Regions from separate parts of the Actinotalea sp. JY-7885 genome, predicted to be linked through region 3. Evidence: riboswitches for the same ligand, from Rfam matches in the RefSeq annotation. Region 3 holds a riboswitch; each other region holds the start of a gene.
The links. A riboswitch is a leader RNA that binds a small molecule or an ion and turns the genes downstream of it on or off. The one in region 3 is predicted to bind cyclic di-GMP.

Region 1 (5,841 bases), on a different contig from region 3:
AGCAGCGCCGGCAGCTGCTCGGGCAGGTGGGAGCCGTCGGCGTCCATCTCCACGACGGCGTCGTGGTCACGCGCCGCCGCCCAGGCGAAACCCGCCAGGTAGGCCGCACCGAGGCCGGCCTTCTGCGTCCGGTGCAGCACGTGGACGTGGTCGTCCCGCTCGGCCAGCGCGTCGGCGACGGCACCGGTGCCGTCGGGCGAGCCGTCGTCCACGACGAGCACGTGGGCAGCGGGCTCCTCGCGCCGGACCCGGCCGACGACGTCCTCGAGCGACCGCACCTCGTTGTAGGTCGGCACGACGACGAGCGGCCGCGCAGACCGCCCCGAGCTCACCATGCCAGGCGCCTCCTCCCGGGCGGTGCCCGACGCGAGCATCCTAGGAGGTCACGGTGCGACGCGGCCGCGGCCCGCACGGCCGCCGCCGATCGGGGGTGAAGTCTGGGCCGAACGGCTGACAGCACCCCCGCGGAGAAGTCCGTTATGTGAGGATGACGCCTGGGCGGGAGGCGGACGACCGGTGTGCCCAGCGGCGACCGCCGTCGGTCCGAGCGAGGAGCAGAGCGTGGAGCTGACCGATCACCTCAGCGCGATCCGCAAGCACTGGTGGATCACGGTGCTCACGCTGCTCGCGACCGTCGGCATCGCCGCCTACGTCAGCAGCCGCATGACGCCCGTCTACGAGAGCACGGTGACGTTCTTCGTCGCGGCCTCCACGGACACCGGGACGGCCCTGCAGGCGGACGAGTTCGCGCAGCGCCGCATCAACTCCTACGTCGGCGTGCTCAGCAGCGAGCTCCTCGCCCAGGAGGTCGCCGCGCAGCCGGACATCGACCTCACGCCCGCCGAGGTGACGTCGCGCGTGTCGGCGCTGGTGGACCCGGAGACGATCCTGCTCACCGCGACCGTGACGGACACCGAGACCGACCGCGCGCTGCGGATCGCCGAGGCGATCGCCACCGAGTTCGGCCCGCTGATCTCCCGCCTCGACAGCACGGATGCGGCGAGCGGGGCCAGCGTGTCGCTCACCGTGATCTCGGGGCCGACGCTGAACCCCGAGCCCATCTCGCCGCGGACGACGCTCAACATCGGCGTCGCGGCGCTCGCCGGGATCGCCCTCGGGCTGGCGCTGTCGATCGCCCGCCAGATGCTGGACCGCACCGTCCGCAGCCTCGACGACCTCAAGCGGGCGACCGGGCTGCCCACGCTCGCCACGATCGGCGCCGAAGGGCGCCGGCGCCGCGGTGGGGCCGGCGAGCTGCTCATCGTGGACGCGGAGCCGGGCTCGCCCCGGGCGGAGGCGTACCGCCAGCTGCGGACGAACCTGACGTTCAGCGCCGTGACGAAGCGGATGCAGGTCGTGGTGGTCACGTCCGCGGTCCCGGGCGACGGCAAGACGACGACCGCCTGCAACCTCGCGATCACGCTCGCCGAGGCCGGCAGGTCCGTCCTGCTGGTGGAGGCGGACATGCGCCGGCCCATGGTCGCGCAGCGGCTCGGGATCGAGGGCTCCGCCGGGCTGACCAACGTCCTGGCCGGTGCCGTGAAGGTCGACGACGTGCTGCAGCCCTGGGGCCAGCACGGCCTCCAGGTGCTCGCCGCCGGCACGCTGCCACCGAACCCGTCCGAGCTGCTCGGCAGCGACGCGATGCGGGAGCTGGTGACCGAGCTCCGCGGACGCTTCGAGACGATCGTCGTGGACACCCCTCCCGTGCTGCCGGTCACCGACGCGTCGGTCGTCGCGACCCACGCGGACATCGTCGTCCTCGTCGTCCGGTACGGCGGGACGACGCGCGAGCAGGCACGCGCCGCCGTGGAAGGGCTCGCCGCGGTCGGTGCACCGCTGGCGGGCACGATCCTCAACGGCGCGCCGAGCGCGGTGACCGCGGGAGGATACGGCGCCTCGGCGTACGCGACGACGGGGCGCGCGCCGCGCGCCCCGGGCGACGCGCAGGACCAGGAGGCTTCGCCGACGACCCGCGAGCAGACACCCGCGGACGGCCTGCCCTTGGCTCCGGGCACGCCAGTCTGGCGCCCAGCCCCGGCCGACGAGGACCCGGGGGCCGAACGCCGCACGGCCGGTGAGGCGGCCCCGGAACGGTCCGTCCGCGCCGACCGCTGAGATGCTGCTCGCACTCTGGGCGGGTGGGTGCGCGGCGCTCGCCTGGGCGACGCGCCGCCGACCGGTCGTGACCCTCGTCGCGATCCTCGGCCTGTGGGTGGGCATCCCCGCCGCAGCCGGCCACCTCGTCACCGGGCACGAGACGGGCCCGCTCGGCATGCACCCGGCCGCCTGGCTGGTCGTCGCCATGCTCGTCGCGCAGGCCATGCACGCGCCCCGGCGCCTCTCCCAGGTGGCCGGCGAGCACGTCCTGCTCGTGCTTACCCTCGGCCTCGTGACGGCGGTCGCGGCCTTCACCACCGTGCAGGCCGGCTCGGGTGGCCTCGCCCTCCTGCTCGACGTCGTCGTGGCCCCGCTCGCGCTCTTCCTCCTCGTGCTGGCGGTCGTCGACGGGGACGCGGGGCGCCTGACCCAGGTGCGGACGGCGCTGCTCGCGCTGGGCGGCGCGGCCGCCGCGCTCGCCGTCGTGCAGTGGTTCGCGGGGAGCATCCTGCTGTACCAGAGCTCGCACGAGACCCGGTGGTGGTTCCGGCGCGAGGGCTTCGACCGCTGGATGGCCACGTTCGACCACCCGCTGACGCTCTCCATGTTCCTGTGCGTGACCGCGCCGCTCATCGTGGGACTGCGGCGCACGTCGCTCCAGCTGGCCCTCGTCACGCTCTTCGCCGCCGGCGTCGCGATCACCCAGTCACGCTCGGGCGTCGTCGTCATCGCGGTCGTGGCCGTGTGGGTGGTGCTGCGTTCCCCGGCGCCGGCGCACGCCCGGCTGCTCGGGCTGTGCGCCCTCGCCGGGGGCGCCGCGGCGCTGCTGTCCACGAGCCTCGTCGAGGGCGTCGGGGAACGCTTCGCGGACGACACGGGATCCACCGGCGCCCGCACCGACGCCCTGAGCTTCTTCGGCCGGACGTGGCGGGAGTACGCGGTCGTCGGCCACGGCCTGACGTCGAGCTACCGGATCGCGTCGCAGGGTGGCCTCGCCACGAGCCTCGAGAACTCGTTCCTCATGTACGCGGTCGACATCGGGACCGTCTTCGCCGTCCTGTACTTCGGTGCCCAGGCCGTGCTCGTGGTCCGGGCCTGGACGCGTGGGGACCGCCTCCCGGGGGCGCGCCAGGGAGCGCTGATCGCGTTCCTCCTGCCGCTCACCTACAGCGCCCTCGCGTCGCGGTCCGCGGTCGGCATGATCCTGTGGGTGGCGCTGGCGCTCGGGGTGGCCAGCACCCGGCCCGGCACCGGGCCGGCGGCCGGTCAGGGAGCGGTGCCCGTGCCGCTGTCGCGGCGGACCTCGATGGCTGTGCCGTCGTCCGCGTAGACGTTCCCGCTGGTGATGACCGTCAGGTCGGGCGTGGTGAGCACCGTGAACCAGTTGTTCTTCCCCGCCATGGGCGTGTTGCGCATGTCCCGGGCGAACGTGTTGTTGGTGACCTCACCGAAGTTCATCGGACCGGTCTTCTGGGACGTCACCAGCTTGATCGGGATGTGCGCCCCGTCCACCCAGTTCCCGTCGATCCGAGAATTCGTCACCGCATTGACGTTCGGCGTCAGGATCACACCGAATCCACCCTGCGGGTATGCGTAGTTCTGCGTCCCGGCCGTCGTGGACCGCCACACCGACAGCGTGTTCCCGAGGATCTGGATGTTGGAGCCACCCTGGATCTGGATCGCGTCGTTGTGCGTCTGGTTGTCCGAGTGGTTCGGGTCCGGCGAGAAGTAGGCCAGGTCGTGGACGTAGCTCGACTCGACCCGCACGTTCGCCGCCGTGCCGTGGATGTTGTAGATGCCGAACCCGTCGACCACGTTCCAGGTGTTCACGCGCCGCGCGGTGTAGTCGTGACCGAGCATCCCGTTGATCCAGTACGACGGGAAGTCGGGGACCAGCGTGACGTCCTCGACCACCAGGTTCTTGACGCGCGCGTCGTTGGCGTTGATCAGACCGGTGTCGAAGGACCCCGGACCGCTGCCACGCACGCGCGTGTTGCGGATGGTCACGTCGGCGGCCTTCACGGTCACGAAGCCGTACACGTCCAGGTTCTCCAGCACCGTGCCGGGCTGCGTCACCACGATGTCCCCACGATGGGTCTGGAGCCGCGAGCCCGCCCTCACGCCCGTGCTCGACGCGTCCGGCTTCACCACGTCCGGGGCCGGCGCCGTCACGAGGGGGGCCGGCGCGAGCGCGTACGCCGACGGGACCTGGCTGCTCGACGCCGCGGCGGCGGGCATGTCGAGCGCGCCCGGAACCGGCGCCCCCGTCAGGGTGACGGCCGCGAAGGGCGCCGCGTCCGCGGGCGCGAGGACATCGCCGGCCGAGGGCGTGGCCGCCGGGACGGCCACGGTGGCGCGAGCCGCGACGGTGGGCGTCGGGGCGACCTCCGCGGCGGCCGTCGGTGTGGCGACCAGCACGCCGGCCAGGGCGAGCGCCACCATCGCGCGACGGCCGGAGGGCGCGCGTGCGCCGCGCCGGGCCGAGCGGGACGGTCGAGGCTCAAGCACAGGAGGTGCTCCGTCGATTCGGTAGCCTGGCGGACCGCGGGGGTTCCATGGCTTTGCGCCCCTGCCTCGCGACAGGTTTGCCATTCTCGTGGACCACCGGATCGTACGTGGGCCATTTCCGCCGGTCCAGCACGTCGAGGTGGCGTCACCCGCACGGATCAGCCCGGTCCGGGTTATTCGGACATTACGACGGAATATCTCGGGACCGTCCGCGAATGGCTCGCCCGCGCAGTTTCCGGGTCATGCACCGGGCACCGGGCGCCACCGCCACGTGCAGGACCGCCGCCCCGCCGCGCCGCGCGGTCGCACGGCGGAGCCGTCACGGGTCGTACCGGATGCCGAGGTCGCGCCCGAGCGCGAGCGGTCCGGCCCCGTCCGCCCAGACGTTCCCCGTGAGCGACGAGTCGAACGTGACGCCCTCGCGCACCCGGATGACGTACCGGGAGCCACGTCCGTGGTCGAACTGGTTCCGCCCGAAACGGTTCCCGGTGAGCGTGCCGAAGTGCATGCGCTCGTAGCCACCGCGCGAGACCGAGACCGAGGCGTAGCCCCCGTCGAACCAGTTCTTCGTCACCGTGGCACCGGTCACCGGCGCGACCGTCGGCGTCACCATGAGGCCGGCGCCCCGGTTGCGGGCGTCGTAGCTCTGGTCGCCCACGGCGGTCGACATGAACGACTCGAGGCTGTTGCCCGTGATGCGGATCGCCGAACCGCCCTGGATCTGGATGCAGTCGTTGTGGCTCGGCCCGCCGTCCTGCTGCGGGTCGCGGGCGAAGTAGCTGAGGTCGTGGCACCAGCTGCTCTCGATCACCACGTCGACGGGTCCCCCGCCGTTGCCGGTGTCGAAGATGCCGAAGCCGTCCACGACGTGGTGCACGTCCACGCGCCGGGCGGTGTAGTCGTGCCCGAGGATGCCCGTGATCCACGGCGACGGCTGCTTGGGCACGAGGGTGGTGTCCTCGATGACGGCGCCGCGGCAGGCCGCGTCGAGGCAGCTCACCAGACCGGTGCTGTAGGAGCCGGTCCCGCTCCCCCGGACCACGGAGTTGCGGATCGTGACGTCGGCCGCGCGGATCGAGACGAAGCCGTGGATGTCCTTGCCGTCGATGACGGTCCCGGGCTCGGTGATCACCAGGTCCCCGTCGTGCCGCGTGAGCGGCGTGCCGTCGGGCACACCGGTGGTGGCCGCCGTCGGCTCCACGGCGCCCACGGCGGGCGGGGGCGCCGGGCTCG
Region 2 (5,841 bases), on a different contig from region 3:
CTCGGCCAGGATGATCGAGGTCTCCTCGGGCACCGTGAACCCGGCCTGCTGGGCGATCCACTGCGGGCTCTGCCCGACGACGGAGGCGTTGAGCTTGGCGCCGCCGCAGTTGGCCGAGTCCGCCTCGACGCCGAAGATGAAGCGCTCGAGCATGGCCTTCTCGGCCGGCGTGGCGCGGTAGGCGTGCAGGATGTCGAACTCGGCCATGGCGGCGTCGTAGATCTCCGCGTCGAGGATGACGGCCTGCTCCGAGGCGCACACCATGCCGTTGTCGAACGCCTTGGACAGCACGACGTCGTTGACGGCGCGCTTGAGCTTGGCCGTCGCCTCGATGTAGGCGGGCACGTTGCCGGCGCCGACGCCGAGCGCGGGCTTGCCGCACGAGTACGCGGCCTTGACCATCGCGTTGCCGCCCGTGGCGAGGATCAGCGCCACGCCGGGGTGGTTCATGAGCTCGTGGGTCGCGGCGATCGACGGCTCGGAGACCCACTGGATGCAGTGCTCCGGGGCGCCGGCCGCGACGGCGGCGTCGCGCACCACGCGGGCCGCCGCGACGGAGGACTCCTGCGCGGAGGGGTGGAACGCGAAGATGATCGGGTTGCGCGTCTTCAGCGCCACGAGCGCCTTGAAGATCGCCGTCGACGTCGGGTTGGTCACCGGCGTGATGCCGGCGACGACGCCCACGGGCTCGGCGATCTCCACGATGCCGTGGAGGTCGTCGCGCGAGACGATGCCGACCGTCTTGAGCTCGGCCATCGAGTTGGTGACGTGCTCGCACGCGAAGATGTTCTTCACGGCCTTGTCCTCGAACACGCCGCGGCGGGTCTCGGCGACCGCGTGGCGCGCGAGCTCGCCGTGCTGGTTCAGCGCGGCGACCGACGCCTTCTTCACGATGTGGTCGACGTCGGCCTGGGTGAACGACGCGTACTGCGCGAGCGCCTTGGTGGCGCCGGCGACGAGGGCGTCGATCGGGGACGCCACGGCGCGGGGCGCAGCGTCAGGCTCAGGGGCGGGACGGGGTGCGGAGCGAGCGGCCACGGGACTCTCCCGGTATTGGTGCGGATGGGGCGGATCGCCCTTGATCCACGTCCCACGGTACGAGCCCGTCGCGGCTCCGGGCTGTGCCAAAGGTCCCCGGGACAGTGGTCCCTGTCCCCTGGCACTCCCCGGGGGCGAGTGCTAGAACCGGAGGTAGCCGCCCGGTGCGAGCGAACGCCCCGGGCGGGTCGGACCCCGGATGGTCCGGGGTGTGTCCGAGGGGAGGACTCACATGGCTGCTCGACTGGAACCGATCGACCCGACGCGCTGGATGGACCAGCTGCTGGGCTCCGTGCGCGAGGCGGCGCAGGCGCCGCAGACCGCCGCGATGCCGCTCGACCTCTACCGCGCGGGCGACCACTACGTGCTGCAGGTGGACCTGCCGGGCGTCGACCCGGGCTCGGTGGACGTCAACGTCGAGGACCGCACGCTCACCATCCGGGCCGAGCGCACGGCACCCACCGACGCGGACGTGCAGTGGCTCGCGCGGGAGCGGGCCTCGGGCACGTACGTCCGCCAGCTCACGGTGGGTCGCGGCCTCGCCCTCGACCGGGTGCAGGCCGCCTACGCCGACGGCGTCCTGACCCTGACCATCCCGGTGGCGGAGGAGTCGCGCTCGCGCCGGATCGAGGTCCAGCACGGCTCGCCCGCGACCACGATCGGCGGGGGGCGGGGCGCCGAGGCGTCGGGGGGCTCGGCGGGGAGCTGAGCCGGCCCGGAGGGCTGGACGCGGGTGAAAGATGGGGTGCGGCCGACACGCGCTTTGCGTCGATGTCCGGAATGTGGGAACCTGTCCCCGTCAGCGACAAGGGCAAACCCACCGCGAGGTGGGGACGCAAAGTCACGGGACCCTCGAGGTCGGCCGGACGCACCGAACGACGAAGGAGTTGCACCATGTCCCCTCAGGGATCCCCCTCCGGCACCCGCAATGACGCCCCGGACTCGCTCCTGACCCCCTCCGAGGTCGCGAGCATGTTCCGCGTCGACCCCAAGACGGTCACGCGCTGGGCGAAGGCGGGCAAGCTCTCCGCCATCCGCACGCTGGGCGGCCACCGCCGCTACAGCGAGGCCGAGGTCCGCGGGCTGCTCAACGGCGTGCCGCAGCCGCGCACCAGCGAGGACTGAGGACCCCAGCGCTCCCACGACGGCCCCACCGGTGACGACCGGTGGGGCCGTCGTCGTCCGTGCCGTCCTCGTCCGTGCCGCAGGCGGCTCAGCGGGGGAGCTCGACCCCGGTGAGCGCGGCGAGCCGGGCGAGCAGGCCATCCTGGAGGGCGGTGTCGCGGGCCTCGGGGTTCGCGACCTGGACCTCGTGGCGCTTGAGGTACGCGCCGGTCACCCGCGCGGCGTCGTCGTCCGACGTGGCGAGCCAGACCTGCGTCGCGGCGCCCTCGTCCACCTCGTCCCACGCGCCCGGGCCGCCCAGCTTCGTCTTGATCCAGCCGGGGTCGACCGCGGTGACGACCACCTCGGGCCACAGGCGCGCGACGGCGAACGCGAGCGTGACGTCGAGCAGCTTGGAGTCCGAGTACGCCTGCATCCCGTCCCACGCGCGCGCCTCGAACTGCAGGTCGTCGAGGTGCGTGCGGCCCTGGGACTCCAGGCCGGAGGTCAGGTAGACGAGCCGGCGGGGACGGGGCATCAGCGCGGTGAGCAGGTACGGGGCGACCACGTTGACCTGGAGGATGCGCTCCAGGCCGTCCTCGGTCACCGTGCGCTCGCTGACCCCGCCGCCGATGCCCGCGTTGTGGATCACCACGTCGAACGGGCCCGCGGCGGTCGCCGCCCCGGCCAGGGCGCGCGTCTCGGCGAGCGAGGCCAGGTCCCCGACGACGACGTCGCTCACCCCGGGCTGGGCGGCGCGCAGGTCACGCGCACGCGCGGCGTCGCGCGCGTGGCCGACGACGTCGTGCCCGGCGGCGAGCAGCTGACGGACGGTCTCCAGGCCGATGCCGTCGCTCGAGCCGGTGACGAGGATGCGGGACACGGGGGACTCCTTCGGCCGGGACGGGGCCCCACATCCTCGCGCGGACCGCACGCACCGGTCGAACCGGTCCGTGCCGGTGCGGCGGTAGGCGCCCGACGATCGTCCATGCGGCCTCGAGCAGGACCGGCCCGCTCCTCGGGGTCAGGGTCTCCACCCACTCCTGCGCCGGGCTGCTGACCCCTGCGTCACCCCCGACGTCGAACGGCCCGTTCAGTGCGAGGTCCTCGAACGTCGCCACTGCACGCTGGCGTGCTCCTGGGGTGCCGTCAAAGCGTCCGACGTCGTCGACGTCCGCGCGGTCTTGGGGCTTACCGGGGCGCGACCTGGGTCGCCTGCTGACGGCTCCCCGCGGTCGGCTCGGCGCCCGAGGCGGTCGACGGATTGCAAGCCGTAGGAGAACTCCTGGCGGCGGGCGCTGGTCCTGCGGTTGTGCCACCAGGAGTCGGTGCTGAGGCGGTCGAGGACTACGGGTCCTTTCGCATCGACCCACTCCGCCGCAGGCTGGCCGGCTCCGTCGCGGTTCAGGGGTCCCGGCCGGCGGCAACCCGGACTCGAGTCACTCGGCGGTCCGGACCAGCTCTTGGCGGATCTGACTGCCGAGTACGACGCGCTATGGGCCCAGGGCGCCCCCCGCCGACCGGCGTCTTGGAGCAGTTCGCGAGCCGTGAGCGGTCGCTCGCCGCGACGGACTTCGGATGCCGCGAGGCGTCCAACCTTCCGTCGACAGTCGCGGAGGTGCGCACGGAGCTGGAGGACGCGTTCTTCACTGCGCACGTCACCGAGCTCGAAGCGATCCGAACCGCACTGGTCGAGGCGGCCGACGACTAAGTCCGCGGAGCTCGAAGCGAAATTCCCGCGTCCAAGGCGAGGGAGCCGGGGCGCGAATCCGCGCGCCCGTGACGGATAGAGAAGGAAGGGAAACCCGTATGCGCAAACAGCTGCACGCCGCCGCCGCGGTTGTCGCCTTCGCCTGCTGCCGGGAAACGCGACCCGCTTCTACTACGGTCACACCTACGTCCCGTGGGCGCCTGGTGACCTTCCCCACTTGCGGGCGGGGTTGAGCACCGGCGTCCGCCCGGCGGGGTGACGCCCGCCGGCCGGACGCCGTCCGACGAAGGAGGCGGTGTGCGTTCACGGTGGACCGGGTTGCTGGCCGGCGTCAGTGCGCTGCTCGGAGTCCTGATGACGGTGTCGGTGGCTTACGGACTGACGCTCGCCGACGGGTGGGCGCGCGGGCACCTGGGCCTGCCAGCGAGCTTCGTCGGCTACAGCGTCACGTCCGCTGGACGCGAGGTTCAGGCGGACGCCGCGGGGCAGGTGCTGGTCGCCATCGGCGATGCGTCCGCGACACTTGTGGTGACACCTGCTGCGGGTATGGGCGCTGCAGCTGTGGGCGTCATGGACACGACCGGTGCGGTACCGCTGCTGCGCGATGTGGGCTCGGCGGGCGCTCAGCCGGCCAGGGCGCCCGAGGCGCCCGGTGCGAGCACCAAGCCGTGGGTAGTCCTTGTCGAGGGCTCCTACACCGCTGGCCAGGTCGTGCGCTCCGGCACGGCGACATTCCTGCCGCCGGGATCGACGGTCATCGGCACAACCGGGTACCCGATGCTGCCGAGGGACACCCAGTACTTGTACGCCCTCGGTGGAGCGCCCTTGCCCAGCGGGGATTATTTCATCGACGCGTCGAAGGGAGTGGAGACGGCGATCGTGACGGCGCTGACCGACGCGGGGTTCCAGGTCGAGCCGATTGAGCGACCGCCGCTGGCGCAGGTGGTGGCATCGGACCCGTTCACGACAGTCTTCGCCATACTCCTTGCCGGCGCCTTCGTTTGCGTCGCGCTGCTGGTCGTCAACCAGTTCACCTTTCACCGGTCGCGCGTGGACGTGCACCGCCTGCACGGAGCGCACACGGGTGCCCTGCTTCGCCTGCTTGCTCCCGTCGGCATCGCGACGACGTCGACCGGGACCTTGGTGGGTAGTGCCCTGACCCTGCTGCTGGGCCGGCGTCACCTCGATGTGGTCTCGGCCGGGATGGGTTGGTTCGGCGCCACCTGCCTGACACTGGCCGCTGCCGCGCTCGGCGTGGCGATCGGGTCCCGCCGCACGCGGGAGGCTGCCAGGTGAGGGTTCAGATGAGCGCAGGGCTCCGTGATGCGTGGCGGGTGCGGGGCAGGACGGCACTGTTCGCTGCGATGGTCACGATTGGCACCGTCCTCACGGCCACCGGCCTGAGCGAGCTGGGCTCAAGCGTGGCTGACGTACGCGTCGCGGAGGACCTCGGTCGCCGCGGCGCGACGTTCTTCCGGGTGCACTACCTCACCGACGAGCCGTTCGAACCGACAACTGAGCTGGCCGAGCTGCTCGACCAGGAGCTGCGCCACGGTGGCGCCGCGTTCACGACCGTTCGCTTCAACCATGGCGTGCGCGAGACGTTCCCGTACCCGGTGCTGCTGGTCCTCGGGGACTTTGAGGACGCCTTCGGTCTGCCTGAGATCCCGGACGGCTCGGCGGTAGTCGGTGAGGACGTGGCCCTGTACGGCGTGGGCGACACCGTCGACCTCGGTGTGACCACCGTCGAGGTGAGCGGCCGGCTTGCCCCTGGGGCGGTGTTCCTCGACCCCTGGCAGTCCAGGGAGACCTTGGCACGGACCGTCGTCGTGAAGGTGGGTCTGGACGACCTGATGGCCCTCGGGTGGCCCGCTCAGGAGGAGGCCGTCGCCCGCACCGTGCTGCTGGCGCCGACCACCACCGTGGTGGACCGCCTTGTCGATGAGTCGTGGAGCTCGGGCCTACAGCTCGTCCCGGCTACGGTTGCG
Region 3 (5,841 bases):
AGGCGACGGCCATGGGGTGGACGGCGCTGCACGTGTCGTGGACGACGCCCGGCCACAGGCCGAGGTCCGCCGTGCGGGCGCCCCCGCCCGGGTGCGGCTGGGCCTCGAGCACGACGACCTCGAGCCCCGCCCGCGCGAGCGTCACCGCGGCGGCGAGGCCGTTGGGTCCGGAGCCCACGACGACGACGTCCAGCGCCCGCGTCATGCACGCTCCCGTCGTCCGTCCGTCCCGTCCCCCGCATCCTCACCGCTCGGGGCGGTCGCGGCGACCGCAGGCGGCGGCCCGGGCGGCCGCCTGCGTCGCACGACGCGGTCGGCTCAGTCCTCGTAGTCGGCGGCGAGCACGACGACGACGCCTTCGGGCGCCTGCTCCGCGGACTCCTGCACGGCGGTGATGCCGAGGGTCTGCGCGACGAGCTCCGCCGTCGTGACCTGGTCGGGCGTCGCGTAGTACACGGTCGACGCCTCGAGGTCGTCGCCCTGCCAGTTGCCGGCACTCACGGCCGTGAAGCCGGCCTCCTCCACACGCTCGGCCGCACCGCCCGCGAGGCCGGAGCGGGACGTGGCGTTGAACACCTCGACGGGTGTGGCGAGGTCGACCGGGGGCGGGGGCGGGGTCGTCTCGACCGGCTCCTCCGTCTCCGGCTCGACGGGCACCTCGGCCTCGCCGGCGTCCTCCTCGACCGGCTCCTCCTCGGTGGTCCCCTCGTCGGCCTCGGTGGACGTCCCCTCCGCGGGCGTCCCCCCGGAGCCCAGCCCCTGCCAGTCGGAGAGCCACGTGACCGCGCCGTAGGCGAGGAGGGGGAAGACGACGAGGACGACCAGGAAGGGCAGCAGACGGCGGCGGCGCGAGCGCGGTGCGCGGTGAACGCCTCGTGGGCCGCCCCGGGCATCCGCGGCGTCGAACTCGTCCGCGGGGTAGGGGTAGTCGCCGGCCTTCACGGCGGACAGGCTAGCGGGCGCCCCGCCTCTCAGGCGTCGACACCCAGACGACGCGCGGTGCGGGCCCGCTGGCGGGACGCGCGCATCCGGCGCAGGCGCTTGATCAGCATGGGGTCCTGGGCCAGCGCCGCGGGCGAGTCGATGAGCGCATTGAGCACCTGGTAGTACCGCGTCGCGGACATGTCGAAGAGCTCCTTGACCGCCTGCTCCTTGGCCCCGGCGTACTTCCACCACTGGCGCTCGAAGGCGAGGATCTGCTGGTCGCGCTCGGAGAGCTCGGCGGCGTGGACCCGGGCGTCCGTGCGGTCCGCGTCGCGCGCGGTGGCCATCGCGTCCATGGGTCCTCCAGGGTGAAGCGGCGTCGTCGCCCGTCCCCGGGCGTCGGCTCATCGTAGACGCGGAATGACACGCGTGTCATTCGTCCCGGCGCGTCGGGATGACCCCCGCGCGGTGATCGAGTAAGGGAGCGCGGCGGCGGCTAGGGTCGCCGCGTGATCCGTCAGCCCCTCGACGCGCTCATGGCCCCGGACTGGGCCGCGGCCCTCGCACCGGTCGAGCTGCGGCTGCGCGAGATCGGCGACGCGCTGCGCGCGGAGTCCGCGGCCGGCCGGGCCTGGCTCCCGGCCCCCGACGCCGTCCTGCGCGCGTTCGCGCGGCCCATGGCGGACGTCCGCGTGCTCGTCATCGGCCAGGACCCGTACCCGACGCCCGGGCACGCCGTCGGCCTGTCCTTCTCGGTGGCGCCCGGGGTGCGCCCGCTGCCCCGCTCGCTGCAGAACATCCACCGCGAGCTCGCGGACGACGTCGGCGTCGTGCGCGGGCCCGACGGCGACCTCAGCGACTGGGAGCAGGAGGGCGTCCTGCTCCTCAACCGGGTCCTCACCGTGGGCACCGGCGCACCGGGCTCGCACCGGCACCTCGGGTGGCAGGACGTCACCGACCGCGCCGTCACGGCGCTCGTGGAACGGGGCGGGCCGCTCGTCGCCCTCCTGTGGGGCCGCGACGCGCAGCAGGTCCGCCCGCTGCTCGGGGGCGTCCCCGTGGTCGAGAGCGCGCACCCCAGCCCGCTCTCGGCGTCCCGGGGCTTCTTCGGCTCCCGGCCGTTCTCCCGCGTCGACGCGCTGCTCGCCGAGCAGGGCGCGCCTCCCGTGCGCTGGTCCCCCGACCAGCAGACCCGACCGACCGGCGCCGCCCCCTCCCCAGGGGACGGCGCCACGTCGGGCGCCGCGGTCCTGCGACCGCGAACTAGCTGAGGACGACGCTCACCCCCGTGAGCTCCTCAGCCGGCACCGGCACGTTCGCCGGCACCGGGACCGTCGTCTCCGACGCACCGATCACTGCGGACAGCTCGGCCAGCGCGACCCCCCCGGGCCCGCTGAGGGTCACGACCACGTCGTGTCCCTCGCAAGCGGTGTCCAGCCCCGACAGCCGGGCCCCGCTCACGCCGTATCCCTGCAGTGCGGCGTCGTAGGCGACGTCGTACCGGACCTCGATCTGCGACGAGCTGCACCCCTGCACCCCGTCCTCCCCCACCAGGACCTGCTGACCCCCCAGGTCGACCCCGGCCGCGGACGCCGTCCGCACGCCCACCAGGGCGAGCGCCACGAGTGCGACCGATGCCGCCTTCCTCGTCCGTCGATCCATCTCCACCCTCCTGGTGGTCCACGTCACCGGATCCGTCCGGTGATCCCCTGCGCCGACGTCCTGCCGGCGGTCGCACGCCCGGGGGCGTGCGGGAAGCGTCCTGAGAACGTGCTCAGGAGGCGGGTAGGCCGAGGCCGAGGGGGACGCGCGCGGCGTCGTGGCACAGAGGAGTGGAGCCGGATCGCACGGGAAGCGTGCTGCTCATGGTGGACCTCACGTTCGGTGGCCCGGCTGACCCGAGGGGTCCCGTGGCTTTGCGTCCCCACCTCGCGGTGGGTTTGCCCTTGTCGCTGACGAGCCAAGAGTGACCCATCACACGCCGGCGGTCCAGCCCCCCTTCCGGCTCCGCGCCCGGATTGGGCGTCTGTGTCGCATCGGCGCACACTGGGAGGCGTGGAATTCACCCGGACGCCGCACGGCGACGACGAGCAGCCGACCGCACCGCCGGGCCGCACCGCGCCGTGGCGCCGCTACGTGGCGCTGGGCGACTCGTTCACCGAGGGCCTGTGGGACGTCCCCGGGGGTGCCCCGCCGACCACCACCACCGCCGTCGACCCCACGCTCGTGTGCCGGGGCTGGGCGGACCTGCTGGCCGCGCACCTGGCCGAGCGCGCCGGCATCGGGCAGGGCGACGCCCCGGTGCAGTACGCCAACCTCGCCGTGCGGGGTCGCCTCCTGGAGCCGATCCTGCGCGAGCAGGTGCCGGCCGCCCTCGAGCTGCGTCCGGACCTCGTGAGCGTCGTCGGCGGGGGCAACGACATGCTCCGGCCGGCGGCGGACCCCGACGTGCTCGCGGAACGCCTCGAGGCGGCCGTCGCGCGGCTGCGGGCGGCCGGCGTCGACGTGCTGCTCGCGACCGGCATGGACGCCAAGGACAGCCCGGTCGTCCGGCGCACGCGGTGGCGTGCGGGCGTCTACAACGCGCACATCTGGTCGATCGCACGCAAGCACGGCGCCTACGTGGCGGACGTGTGGGGGATGCGCTCGCTTCGCGACTGGCGCATGTGGGCGCCGGACCGGATCCACCTCACGACCGAGGGGCACCGGCGCGTCGCGCAGGCGGCCCTGGTCGGCCTGGGGCTCGAGCCCGACGACGCCGCCTGGGACGACCCGCTCACGCCGCTGCCGCCCGTGCCGCTCGCGGCGCGCGTCCAGCAGGACGCGGAGTGGTTCCGCGAGCACGCCTACCCGTGGGCGACGCGACGCCTGCGGCGCCGGTCCAGCGGTGACGCACGGCGGCCCAAGCGGCCCGAGCTCACGCCGGTGGAGCGCTGAGCCCCGCAGCAGGGTCCCGGCTGGATCACGAGCACCGCAGGATGTTCCTGCTCCCGAAGATGTCCGTCCAGCTGTCTGCCATCAGGACGACGGAGCGCTGCTGACCCGCCGACACCGTGCGGATGTTCCCCGTGCCGCGCAGCACGAAGGTCGGGCGCTGCGCGCAGCCGGTCTGCGCCGCGACGTTGGACGGCCCCCAGAGGACCTCCGGCGTGCCCCCGAAGACGGGGTGCGCCAGGTCGTAGACCAGCTCCCACGCCCCGCCGGGCGTCGAGGGCGAGGTCACGACGACCGTGAAGCTGCGACGCTTCGGGTCGGCGAACCACGAGCGGTCCGCCACCTCGGTGACGACGGCCGTGCAGGTGGCCGCGGGGTTGTCGACGATCCGGCACGTGACCGGCGGCGCGTACGTCCACGTCGTGGCCAGGTTCCAACCGTCGACCGTCGCGTGCACCCGGACACCCGCGGACGGCTGGTACGCGGGGACGACGACGTCCTGCACCTGCGCGGCCAGGACGACGCTCGCTGCGTGCTTCGCGGCGCCGGAGGCGTCGACCAGGGTCAGCTGGAGCCGTCGGCCGACGCAGTCGGCGGGCACCGTGAGGCGCACCCGCGTCTGCGTCGTCGCGGCCGGGTCGCTCACCGTGGCGCCCGCGCCGTCGCCGCACGGGCGCGAGGCCGTGAAGGCGTCGATGACCCCGCCCCTGACGGTGAGCGAGGAGGCGCTCCCGAGCGTCGCGCTGCCGAGCACAGCCACCAGGAGGACGACGACGACCGCGAAGCGCTTCCTCACGTCGTCCCCTCCCTTCTCGACCATGCTGTTGACCTGCTCCGTGCCCTCTAGCGCGGCGCCCCGACCGGAACCTGCTCGGGCTGGACCGGCGCCGCGTCCGCGGCGTCGCCTGCACCACCGTCGGGAGGGTCGTCCTTCGAGGGCCACAGCAGGGACGCGCCGGCGATCACCAGCACGGAGACCCAGGTCAGCGGGCTGAGGAAGATCGACGCGATCCCGCCGACATGGGGCAGGTGGAGCACCGCCGTGCCCAGCACCTCCTCGCCCGCAGGCTCGAAGGGGTCGACCCAGTCGTTGTTGTCACCCTGGAGCTCCCAGCCCGCGGCGTCCCCGCCGATGACCCGGTGGATGATGCGCGAACCGCCGAAGCCGTCCGGCCGGTAGACCATGACGTCACCCACCTCGACCGGGCCGCAGCGCGAGACCACGAGGTCACCGGTCTGGTAGGTGGGCAGCATCGAGTCGCCCGAGACGATCGTCAGCGTGGTGCAGCCCCCGAGCGAGGACGGCCACAGCAGCCACGCGAGCGTGACGCCGACGAGCGCGAGCACCACGTCGCCGGCGCGGCGCAGCAGCCGGCGCGGGGTTCCCGCGCCGGCCGCGTGCGCACCCGGCCTGCCCGACACGACGTGCGGGTCAGCTCAGCGACTCAGTGGGTCACTTGGTGATGACGACGGCGACGGACTTGATCTCCGCGGCCGGGATGACCGGGCTGATCGCCGTGGAGGTCCACGTCTGCCCGATCTTCGTCGCCGTGAACTCGACGGTCGTCTTGTCGGCCACGACCGAGACCCGCATGTCGCCGTCCGCACACGCGGCGTCGATGCCGGAGATCGTCAGGGTGTCGGCCTTGTACGCGTTCGTCGGCGCGGCGGCGTAGCTCGACGTGAACTTCGCCTGGACGCCGTCGGCGTCGCACGACGCGCTCGTGGTCGTACCGGCCTGGATCGTGCCGCCGCTGACGTTGAGCGTCGACGCGGACGCGAGAGAGAGGCCCGCGACGCCGACGACGGCGAGGGCGATGGCGGCGGACTTACGGCGTGCAGAAGCCATGGGGGTGTGTCCTTCGAGTCGGGCGGCGGCAGCACGTGGGGGCGCGCTGCTCGCAGTGGGGGGACGACCGGTGGGTGGCCGGTCACCAGGCACATCGGACGGTGGGTGCCGTCACTTGAACCCGGCGCTGAGAG

Region 1: it holds a riboswitch for cyclic di-GMP, as region 3 does, so the genes downstream of both, IDM29_RS10745 (hypothetical protein) here and IDM29_RS07550 (hypothetical protein) in region 3, are expected to answer to the same signal.
Region 2: it holds a riboswitch for cyclic di-GMP, as region 3 does, so the genes downstream of both, IDM29_RS03165 (BldC family transcriptional regulator) here and IDM29_RS07550 (hypothetical protein) in region 3, are expected to answer to the same signal.

What each region holds. Positions count from the first base shown of each region.
Region 1 is NZ_JACEXH010000106.1:29-5,869, reverse strand. It holds gene IDM29_RS10760 (polyprenol monophosphomannose synthase) at 1-335, opposite strand, end outside; gene IDM29_RS10755 (polysaccharide biosynthesis tyrosine autokinase) at 562-2,118, shown strand; gene IDM29_RS10750 (hypothetical protein) at 2,120-3,430, shown strand; gene IDM29_RS10745 (hypothetical protein) at 3,367-4,542, opposite strand; cyclic di-GMP riboswitch class I at 4,626-4,700, opposite strand; partial or broken gene IDM29_RS10740 (hypothetical protein) at 4,928-5,841, opposite strand, start outside.
Region 2 is NZ_JACEXH010000017.1:10,836-16,676, reverse strand. It holds gene adhE (bifunctional acetaldehyde-CoA/alcohol dehydrogenase) at 1-981, opposite strand, end outside; gene IDM29_RS03170 (Hsp20/alpha crystallin family protein) at 1,271-1,747, shown strand; cyclic di-GMP riboswitch class I at 1,839-1,914, shown strand; gene IDM29_RS03165 (BldC family transcriptional regulator) at 1,933-2,163, shown strand; gene IDM29_RS03160 (SDR family NAD(P)-dependent oxidoreductase) at 2,252-3,025, opposite strand; gene IDM29_RS03155 (hypothetical protein) at 4,151-5,149, shown strand; gene IDM29_RS03150 (hypothetical protein) at 5,158-5,841, shown strand, end outside.
Region 3 is NZ_JACEXH010000060.1:8,398-14,238, forward strand. It holds gene IDM29_RS07530 (NAD(P)/FAD-dependent oxidoreductase) at 1-205, opposite strand, end outside; gene IDM29_RS07535 (LytR C-terminal domain-containing protein) at 319-942, opposite strand; gene IDM29_RS07540 (DUF3263 domain-containing protein) at 972-1,271, opposite strand; gene IDM29_RS07545 (uracil-DNA glycosylase) at 1,437-2,195, shown strand; gene IDM29_RS07550 (hypothetical protein) at 2,188-2,586, opposite strand; cyclic di-GMP riboswitch class I at 2,805-2,879, opposite strand; gene IDM29_RS07555 (SGNH/GDSL hydrolase family protein) at 2,980-3,861, shown strand; gene IDM29_RS07560 (hypothetical protein) at 3,887-4,678, opposite strand; gene IDM29_RS07565 (S26 family signal peptidase) at 4,702-5,280, opposite strand; gene IDM29_RS07570 (hypothetical protein) at 5,312-5,707, opposite strand.